DNA from 2 places in the Telluria sp. AIW5 genome. Region 2 is predicted to be linked to the other one. Evidence: predicted binding sites of a transcription regulator. Region 2 holds the regulator's gene; the other holds the start of a gene.
What was found. Region 2 encodes sigma-54, which starts transcription at its own class of promoters, with help from an activator protein. Its sites were predicted from a motif close to TGGCANGNAANCTGCTTT; they were not measured.

Region 1 (5,226 bases), 1.6 Mb from region 2:
TCCGTTGCGGACTGGCGAAGGGTTTTTGGATGGCCCGAAAACGGTTATGCTGACGCCATGACCGAACTCGACCGCCTGCAAGGCGCCTCCAACCGAACCGAACTTGCCGCCAGCCGCAAGCTGGCCTTGACAAGGAGCCTGCCGCTCGAGGAAGCGCTGCGCATGACGCTTGCCGCCAGCGCCGGCGCTGCGGGCCTGGCCACGCTGCTGGCCGAGCGCGGCGCCTTGCGCGAAGCCGAAGCCGCACGCGCGCTGGCCCGGCAGGCGGCGCGTGCCGCCGCCCTGGCCGTACGCCAGGCACGCCACGAGGGCGCCCCCACCGCCTGGCGCGCCTGGTTCGACGGCTCGGCGCGTCCCAACCCGGGCCGCTGCGGCATCGGCGCGCGCCTGCTCGGCCCGGCCGGCCAGGTCGTGGAATTATCCGAGCCCGCCGGCTACGGCAACAGCGGCGAAGCCGAATACCTGGCCCTGATCGCCGTGCTCGGGGCAGCCCTGGCCCAGGGCGCGCGCGAACTCACCGTGTATGGCGACAGCCGCGTCGTGCTCGACGACGTCGCCGCGCCTGATGCGAAGAGCGCTCCTGCCCTGCAGCCCTACCGGGCCCGCGCACGCGCCCTGCTGGCACAGCTGCCGGGCACCCTGCTGCGCTGGGTACCACGCCACAAGAACCTCGACGCCGACGCGCTCTCGCAGCGCGCCAGCATGCCGTCCTCCCTGGAGCCCGATGTTTCCTTTGTCCCCTGAACTGTCGGCCTGGCGCACGCGCCTGGCCGCGCTCGCCGCCGCCCACGCCGGCGACGACGGCGCCCATGACGCCAGCCACCTGGAGCGCGTCTGGCGCAGCGCGCAGGACCTGCTCGCGCATCATCCCGAGGCCGATGTCCTGGTCGTGATGGCCGCCTGCTACCTGCACGACCTGGTCAACCTGCCGAAGAACGACCCCGGCCGGGCCCAGGCCTCGCGCCGGGCGGCGCAGCTGGCGCGCGCCGAACTCGCGCGGCTCGGCTTTCCTGGCGGGCGCCTGGACGGCGTGGCCCACGCCATCGAGGCGCACAGTTATTCCGCGGCGGTCGTCCCGGTCACGATCGAAGCGAAGATCGTGCAGGACGCCGACCGGCTCGATGCCCTCGGCGCCGTCGGCCTGGCGCGCATGTTCTATGTCGCCGGGAAGATGGGCCGCGCGCTCGCGCACCCGAGCGATCCGCTGGCCCAGGCGCGCGACCTCGACGACGGCGCCTGGTCGCTCGACCACATCATGGTCAAGCTCGCGCAACTGCCGGGAATGATGCAGCTCGAGGCGGGACGCGCCCTGGCCGGGGAACGCCTGGCGCGCCTGCTCGCCTTCCGCGACGACTTTGCGGCCGAGTGGTTTGGGAACGCCGCGTGAACGCGCCCGTCCCGCTCGAGGCGGAGGCGCCCGCCGCCAGCGGCAAACTTGGCTTCGTGCTGGTGAGCGTTTTCATCGACGTGCTCGGCATCGGCCTGATCATCCCGGTGATGCCGGTGCTGGTGGGCCAGTTCGTGCCCGGGCGCGACGAGCAGGCACTGTGGTACGGCCTCATGGCGGCCGTGTTCGGACTGCTGCAATTCCTGTTCATGCCCACGCTCGGCGCGATCAGCGACCGCGTCGGGCGGCGCCCGGTGCTGCTGTACTCGATGGCGGGCATGTGCCTGAATTTCCTCGTCACGGCCTGGGCGCCGAGCCCGGCCTGGCTCTTTCTCGGGCGGGTCATCGGCGGCGTCTCGGCGGCCAGCATGTCGGTCGCCTCGGCCTATGCGTCCGATGTTTCGACGCCGGAGAACCGGGCGAAAAGCTTCGGCAAGATCGGCGCCGCCTTCGGTGTCGGCTTCATCTGCGGCCCCGTGCTCGGTGGCCTGCTGGGCGACGTCTCGCTCACGCTGCCGTTCTGGGTCGCCGGCGCGCTCGCGGCCGTCAACCTGGTCTACGGGTGGTTGTACGTGCCCGAGTCGCTGGCGCCGGGCGAGCGCGCCCCCTTCGACTGGAAACGCATCAATCCTTTGCGCGCATTGGCGCGGCTGGCCGGCAAGGAGGACATCCGCGGCATCGTCGGCGTGTTCGCGCTGGCCACCTTCGCCCAGATGATGACCCAGGGGACCTGGGTGCTGTACACGACCTTCCGTTTCGGCTGGAGCCCGCGCGACAACGGCATCGCCATGTTCTGCATCGGCCTTTCCACCGTCGTCGTCCAGGCCTGGCTGCTGGGGGTGCTGCTGCGGCGCTTCGGCGAAGCGCGCGTGGCGGTGCTGGGCCTGGCGTCTGGCGCGCTTACCTTCGTGCTGTACGGCCTGGCCACCCAGGGCTGGATGATGTATGTCCTCATCTGCTGCAACCTGCTGGCCTTTGCCGCCGGGCCCGCGCTGCAGGGGATCATTTCGCGCGGGACGCCTGCGGGCGAGCAGGGAGAACTGATGGGTTCACTACAGTCGATCAACAGCCTCGGGGTCATCGTGATGCCCCTGCTCGGTTCGGCCATCCTCGGCGCCGTCAGCCACCTGCCGCCGGGCGACGCGCGCATCGGCAGCAGCTTTTTCCTGTCGGCGGCCATGCAGGCGCTCGCAGTGCTGGCCGCGCTGCGCTACTTCCGCCGGGCCCGTCAAAGCGAGGCCGCGTGAAAGGAAGCATGCCTGTCGGAAATCTTTACAGTTGCCCCAGGAAATTCCGGGTTCCAAGTCGCAACTAATTGATTTATAACAAAACTTTCTGGTTGGCATGAGTGTTGCTTATATGGCAGCAGTCAACACCCTCAACCTGAAAGAAAACGATGACCGTCCTGAAAAAACTGGGCTGCGCTGCAGCCATCGCCCTCGCCGCCGGCGCCGCTCAAGCTGACGCCATCATGAACGATTGGACCTTCAACCCGGCCGGCACCGGTCTGGCGAAAGGTCAGGAAATCAACGAATACTTGGATGTAAACGGTAATGGCTTCATCCAGTTGAAAGCGACCGGCACCGGCGCGTTCTCGTTCACCGAGCACGCTGTGTTCAACTTGAGCCAGGCTGACAGCAATGGCAAGCTCTTCCCAATAAGCTACAAAACCGGAAACATCTCTGCAACGCTCGATGCTGTTGGCGCCGGCACCTTCAACGGCAGCTTCGCCTTTACCAGCGGCACCATCAAGATGTACCAAAACCCCCAGAAAGGGAAGTACGGTACGGCTAACGGCATCTACGGCGCAGACCTCGGCAACCTGATCGGCACTTTCAGCATCCTGGGCGGTGGCGGCATGGTCGATGGTACCGGCAATCCGGTCACGAACGGCCAGGTCAGCGTGTTCGCCGAGTCGCAGGTTGGCGATCTGAAGGCAGGCTATTTCTTCGACCCACGCGGCATCGACATGTCGACCATGAAGAGCACTTCGTTCGCCTTCACCAACGCCAATGCCGTCGGCTCGCCGACTAGCAGGCTGGTCAACGAAGTGGCTTGCCAGTTCGCGGGCTTCACCGGTCCAGGCTGCATCCCTGGCAATAAGCCCGGTATATACAAAAACGTTGCAGGCGACCACTTCTTCGTCAGCAATAACGGTCAGTTCAAGTTCGCCGACGTTCCTGAGCCAGGGTCGGTCGCCCTGTTCGGCATCGCCCTGTTCGGTATCGGCGCGATGCGTCGCCGCGTAAAGTAATCGGGGTTCGCCCTGGCAGCACGACAATAGCCTGGCTCGCCAGGCTATTTGCTTTTATGGGACACACATTCATTTGCGTCCGATGCGGCGGCCTCGTACGGCATCGCATTGTGGGGGATGACCCGGGCGTCCGTAGCCCTGGCGGCGGCGCTGCGCCTGGCCTGATCCTCATCTGCATGCCGGCGTCCGCTTCTGGACCGATGCGCTACACTGGCCCCGGGGCGCCGCCGTCGAAAACAATGATATGCACGGGCACGCCCCTTATTTATAATTCGCCATCGTCAAATGTAATAAGGGCTGCCACCGTGTCCGATCGTTTCAAAGTACTGCCACAATATGTCCTGCCCAAGCAGGCGCTGACCTCGTTCGCCGGCCGCGTCGCCGGCCACCGCGGAGGCGCGATGACGACCCGCCTGATCCGCTGGTTCGTCGGCAAGTACGGCGTCAACATGGACGAGGCGGCCAACTCCGACATCGCGAGCTACCCGAGTTTCAACGAATTCTTTACCCGTCCCTTGAAGGACGGCGTGCGTCCGCTGGCCCAGGCGGATTTCGTCTGCCCGGTCGACGGCGCGATCAGCCAGTTCGGCGCGATCGACGACCACCACATCCTGCAGGCCAAGGGCCACAAGTTCACCACCACCCAGCTGGTCGGCGGCGACGCCGCGCTGGGGGCGCAGTTCCAGCATGGCTCGTTTGCGAACCTGTACCTGAGCCCCAAGGATTACCACCGCCTGCACATGCCTTGCGACGGCCGCCTGACCCGCATGATCTACGTGCCCGGCGCCCTGTTCTCGGTGAACCCGACCACCGCGCGCGGCGTGCCGGGCCTGTTCGCGCGCAACGAGCGCGTCACCTGCGTGTTCGAGTCCGAGGAATTCGGTAGCTTCGTCATGGTGCTGGTCGGCGCGACCATCGTCGGCAGCATGGCCACGCCCTGGCATGGCGTGGTCAACCCGCAGCGCACCGGGCGCATCTCGGAGTGGACCTATGACACGACCCCGGTCGTGCTGAAAAAGGGCGAAGAGATGGGCCGCTTCCTGCTCGGTTCCACCGTCGTCATGCTGTTCAAGGAAAAGACGATCGCCTTCAATCCCGACTGGGCGCCGGAACGCAAGGTGCGCCTGGGCGAGATGATGGGCAACAGGCCCGCCTGACAGTGCCCGTCCTGAGGACGGCCCTGCCCCTCATCCTGTGCGGGCTCGCCGCGCTGCCCGCGCCGGCGCGCGCCGACGATCCACCGGTGCCGACCGTCTCGGTAACGGGCAAAAAAGAGCCGGTCCTTAAAAAGCTCGACAAGACCGTTTATAACCTTGCCGGCACGCCGAAGGCGGCGAACGGCAGCGCCCAGGACCTGCTGCAATCGACTCCCGACGTCTCCGTGACGGCCGATGGCCAGATCCGTGTAAAGGGAAGCCAGCAAGTCACGGTGCTGGTGGACGGCAAGCCGACGGCGATGCTGTCGGGTTCGGACGAAGAGCGGGCCGTGGCGCTGCAGACCATGAGCGGCGCCGACATCGCCAGCATCGAAGTCATCACCAATCCGTCGGCGGCCTACAACGCGAATGGCGGCACGATCCTGAAT
Region 2 (5,226 bases):
CATCATCAGCGCGAGAAAATCGCCGATCGTGCTGGCGCGTGCGCGCGACCTCGGCATCAACCACGTCTGGCAGGGCCACCAGGACAAGCGCGTCGCGTTTGCCGAACTGCTCGAACAGACCGGCTTCACGGCCGAGCAGTGCGGCTATATCGGCGACGACGTGATCGACCTGCCGCTGCTTGCCAAGGTCGGCTTTGCCGCGACGGTGCCGACCGGGCACCCGGAAGTGCAGCACCGCGCGCATTACGTCACCAAAGCCGGCGGCGGGCGCGGCGCCGTGCGCGAAGTGTGCGACATGGTGCTGCGCGCGCAGGGCAAGTACGAAGAGGCGCTCGCGCCTTATTTCGCATAGTTCGCATGGGCGTGACACCATGGCGACCTACGTGAACAAACGGACCGCACACCGCTGGCGCATGCTGGCGCTGATGGTAACGGCCGTGTTCTTCGCCTTCGGCAGCTTCTGGCTGCTGCAGGCGATCCAGACCGGGGACACGGCAGGCGCCGGCAACAACCTGAACGAGCCCGATTACATCGTCGAGAACTTCAGTTTCGTGCGCATGACCGAAACCGGCGTGCCGCGCTACGTGATGTCCGGCGCGCGCCTGGCCCACCATCCCGACAACGACGTCTCCGAAGTATCGAAGCCGATCGTCGAGAGCATGGCGCCGGGCCGCCCGCGCATGACCATGCACGCCGACCGCGGCCAGGTCTATCACGCCGAAAACCGCGTCGAGTTGATGGGCAATGTCGACATCGCGCGCCCGGCCACGCCCAAGAGCGAAGCACTGCGCGCGCGCACCGAGGCGCTCACCCTGCTGGCCGACGACGAGGTCGTCAAGACGAAACTTCCGGTGCAGATGACCCTCGGCGCCGCCTCGGTCAACGGGGTCGGCATGGTGGCCGAGAACCCGACCCAGAAGCTGCACCTCGGCGGGCGTGGCCAGATCGTCTATCCGCCGCGCCAGCACGCCGCACCCACCCAATAACAGGAACGAGCCCTAATGAAAACCCTTCTCGCCGCCGCCTTCCTTTCCTTGCTCTCGCTATCGGCTTCCGCCGAGCGCGCGGACTCGCTGAAGCAGGCCGTCATCAACTTCGATTCGCTCGACGTCGACGAAGTCACGCAGACGCGCATCCTGACCGGCAACGTCATCCTCACGCGCGGCACCCTGATCATGAAGTCGGACCGCGCACTGGTGAAGGAAACGCCGGAAGGCTACATGAGCGTGACGCTCACTTCCGGCCCGGGGCGCGTGGCGACCTTCCGCCAGAAGCGCGACGGCGGACCCGACCTGTGGATGGAAGGCCAGGCCGAGCGCATCGAATACGACGAGCGCCAGGAGCTGGTCAAGCTGTTCTCGAAGGCGATCGTCAAGCAGCTCGAAAACGGGCGGCTGACCAACGAGCTCGATGGCGCCTACATCTCCTACGACAGCCGCAAGGAAGTGGCGACCGTGCGCAACGACGCCAGCGGCGAGAGCAAGCTTGGCGGCGGGCGCGGGACGCTGATCATCGCACCGCGCCGCGGCGCGCCTGGCGCACCTGCGGCAGCGGTTCCCCCGGCCGGCGCGCCGGCGGCCAAGGCTGCGCCTGCATCGGCACCTTCATCGACGCCGGCAGCGCCAGTAGCAGGAAAGCGATAATGAAAGAAGCAAGCGACAAGCGCAGTACCCTGGTCGTGCGGGGGCTGCAGAAAAGTTACGGCAAGCGCCTGGTGGTGCGCGACGTGTCGCTCGAAGTGGGTTGCGGCGAAGTCGTCGGCCTGCTCGGGCCGAACGGCGCCGGCAAGACCACCTCGTTCTACATGATCGTCGGCCTGGTGCCGTCGGACGCCGGCGCCATCGAAATCAACGGCACCGATATTTCGAGCCTGCCGATCCACCGGCGCGCGGTACTCGGTTTATCCTACCTGCCGCAGGAAGCCTCGGTGTTTCGCAAGCTGACGGTCGAGGACAACATCCGCGCCGTGCTGGAGCTGCAGCGCGACGACAACGGCAAGGCACTGACCAAAGCCGCCATCAACGACCGGCTCGACTCGCTGCTGGCCGAACTGCAAATCGAGAAGCTGCGCGAGAACCCGGCGCTGTCCTTGTCGGGCGGCGAACGGCGCCGCGTCGAGATCGCGCGCGCGCTCGCCACCAATCCGCGCTTCGTGCTGCTCGACGAACCGTTCGCCGGTGTCGACCCGATCGCCGTGATCGAGATCCAGCGTATCGTGCGCTTCCTGAAGGAGCGCGGCATCGGCGTGCTGATCACCGACCACAATGTGCGCGAGACGCTTGGCATCTGCGACCGCGCCTACATCATCAACCAGGGCGCGGTGCTGGCGTCGGGACGCCCCGACGACATCATCGCCGACGAGTCGGTGCGGCGCGTCTACCTGGGCGAACACTTCCGCATGTAGCAAGCCTGTAGCAAAACACGGAACCCAAGCGGCACATGAAACAATCCCTGCAACTCCGGACTTCGCAGCACCTGGCGCTCACGCCGCAGCTTCAGCAGTCGATCCGCCTGCTGCAGCTGTCCACGCTCGAACTGCACCAGGAGATCGAGCAAATCCTGTCCGATAATCCGCTGCTCGAGCGGCTCGACGATCCGCTCGACCACTCGGTGCGCCTGCTGGCCGACGGCGCGCTCAACGCCGCGCCGGCGCAAGGCGAGGCGCCGGCGTCGAATGCGGAAGAGGGCGCCCCCGCAGCCGCGGATGGTGCCGACGGCCTTGACGGCGGCGGCGAGGTCGAACGCGGCGAGTCCGACGCGGACTGGGGAGAGTTGTCACGCGCGTCGAACGCCGACGGCGACGACGATGGCCGTCCGCAGCTGGGCGCTATCGGCGTGACCTTGCGCGAGCACCTGACGGAGCAGATCCGGGTGACCGGCGTGACGGCGCGCGACCGGGCCCTCGCCGAACTGGTGATCGACGCCATCGACGACAACGGCTACCTGGAAGAGCAGCTCGACGAGATCCACGCGCGCCTGCCGGAAGAGCTGGAAGTCGAGATCGACGAACTGCGCTGCGCGCTGGCGATGGTGCAAAGCCTCGATCCGGTCGGCGTCGGTGCGCGCAGCGCGTCCGAGTGCCTGGCGCTGCAGATCCGCGCCATGCCGGGCGTGCCGCTGGTGACGCGGCGCATGGCTTTGAAGATCGTCGAGGGTTACCTGACCTGGTTCGCGCAGCGCGAATTCACGAAGTTGAAGAAAGCGCTCGACTGCGACGACGAAGACCTGCGCGAAGCGCAAGCCGTCATTCGCCAGTGCAATCCGCATCCCGGCGCCGCCTTTGCATCGAGCGTCTCGGACTACGTCGTTCCGGACGTTATTGTCCGCAAATCGAAGAACGGCTGGAGCGTTTCGCTGAACAACGAAGTCATGCCGCGCCTGCGCGTGAACAACGTCTACGCGAATTTGCTCAAGCAGGGAAAAGGCGAAGGCCAGATGAGCGCGCAGCTGCAGGAAGCGAAGTGGCTCATCAAAAATATGCGCCAGCGTTTCGATACGATCCTGCGTGTTTCGCAGGCAATTGTGGAGCGTCAGAAGAACTTTTTCAGCCATGGCGCGGTTGCCATGCGTCCCCTTGTGCTTCGCGAGATTGCTGATACACTGGGTCTGCACGAGAGCACGATTTCTCGCGTAACAACTCAGAAATTCATGCTGACCCCGCACGGCATGTTTGAGCTGAAGTATTTCTTCGGAAGCCATGTCGCCACCGAAGCGGGGGGCGAAGCATCGTCCACGGCGATACGGGCGCTTATCGCGCAGCTGACAGGAGCAGAGGACCCAAAGAACCCATTATCCGATAGCAAGATCGCGGAAATGCTCGGTGAACAAGGCATGGTCATTGCGCGCCGCACGGTTGCAAAATACCGCGAAGCGCTCAAGATCCCTCCCGTCAGCCTCCGCAAATCCTTGTAACAGCGGCAGCCACGCGCACTCCTTGCGCGGCCCGGCGGCCGCTATCTTCTCAAAGGAGTGTGTATGAATCTCACCATCAGTGGCCACCACCTCGACGTCACCCCCGCCATCCGTGAATACGTACAGAACAAGCTCGAACGCATCACCCGACATTTCGATCAGGTCATCGATTCCCACGTGATCCTCGCCATCGACAATCTCACCGAAAAAGACAAAAGGCAAAAGGCCGAGATTAACTTGCGCGTGTCCGGCAAGACCGTGCACGTGGAGAGTGTGGCGCAAGACCTGTATGCTGCGATCGACCTGCTCATGGACAGGCTGGATCGCCAGGTGATGAAATACAAGACGATGTTGAAGGACCATAGTCGTGAGGCGCTCAAGCGCCTGCCTGAAGGCGGAGAGCCTGCTGCGGCGCTGTAATACCGGGCACTGAGCACCGTCTGAACGAGGGCGCCGGGAGGCGCCCTTTTCACGTCTGCCTTCGGTAAAATACATGTCTCTTTCACCAGCTCACTCGCCATGACCGACCACGTCCTGACCCGCATTGCCAACGGCACCGGCACGATCACCCTCGACCGTCCCAAGGCCTTGAACTCCCTCTCGCTGGCAATGGTCCGCCGCCTGACCGACATCCTGCTGGCCTGGCGCGACGACGCCTCCGTGTCCGCGGTCGTGCTCACCAGCAGCAGCGAAAAAGCCCTGTGCGCGGGCGGCGACATCCGCTTCTTCCACGAAGCGGGGCACGCCACGCCGCTTGGGGGCAGCGCGCTGCTCGAGGATTTTTTCACCGAAGAATACGCGCTGAATCACCTGATCCATTTCTATCCGAAACCGTATATTGCGATCATGGATGGCGTGGTGATGGGCGGCGGCATGGGCATCGCCCAGGGCGGTCCGCAGGCCGGCCTGCGCATCGTCACCGAGCGCACGAAAATGGCGATGCCGGAAGTGAATATCGGCCTGTTCCCGGATGTCGGCGGCAGCCACTTCCTGTCGCACGCGCCTGGGCAGCTGGGCAATTACCTGGGCTTGACGGGATTGACGATCGGCGCGGCCGACGCTTTGTATGTCGGCCTGGCCGACGTCTTCGTGCCGGGCGCGCAATTGGGCGAACTGAATGCGCTGATCGCATCGACGCCGGGCGCGCAAGTGCCCGAGGCAATCCGCGCCTTCGCTGCGCGCTGTGCCACGGACGCGGGACAAAGCGTCCTCGAAACGCAGCGCGCCGCGATCGACCGCCACTTCGGCGCCGGTTCGGTGGCCGCGATCATGGCTTCACTGGAAGGCGATGAGAATCCGTTTGCGCAAAAGGCT

Region 1: a site for sigma-54 is predicted at 2,728-2,745, ahead of pepA (flocculation-associated PEP-CTERM protein PepA). Genes of this name have one in related genera too.

The regions. Positions count from the first base shown of each region.
Region 1 covers NZ_CM155289.1:4,282,475-4,287,700, forward strand. The annotation lists gene AC1MEM_RS18925 (ribonuclease HI family protein) at 58-744, shown strand; gene AC1MEM_RS18930 (HD domain-containing protein) at 725-1,387, shown strand; gene AC1MEM_RS18935 (TCR/Tet family MFS transporter) at 1,384-2,634, shown strand; gene pepA (flocculation-associated PEP-CTERM protein PepA) at 2,784-3,641, shown strand; gene asd (archaetidylserine decarboxylase) at 3,947-4,798, shown strand; gene AC1MEM_RS18950 (TonB-dependent receptor) at 4,801-5,226, shown strand, end outside.
Region 2 covers NZ_CM155289.1:296,928-302,153, reverse strand. The annotation lists gene AC1MEM_RS01340 (KdsC family phosphatase) at 1-352, shown strand, start outside; gene lptC (LPS export ABC transporter periplasmic protein LptC) at 384-986, shown strand; gene lptA (lipopolysaccharide transport periplasmic protein LptA) at 1,002-1,643, shown strand; gene lptB (LPS export ABC transporter ATP-binding protein) at 1,643-2,404, shown strand; gene AC1MEM_RS01320 (RNA polymerase factor sigma-54) at 2,440-3,912, shown strand; gene hpf (ribosome hibernation-promoting factor, HPF/YfiA family) at 3,976-4,332, shown strand; gene AC1MEM_RS01310 (enoyl-CoA hydratase/isomerase family protein) at 4,432-5,226, shown strand, end outside.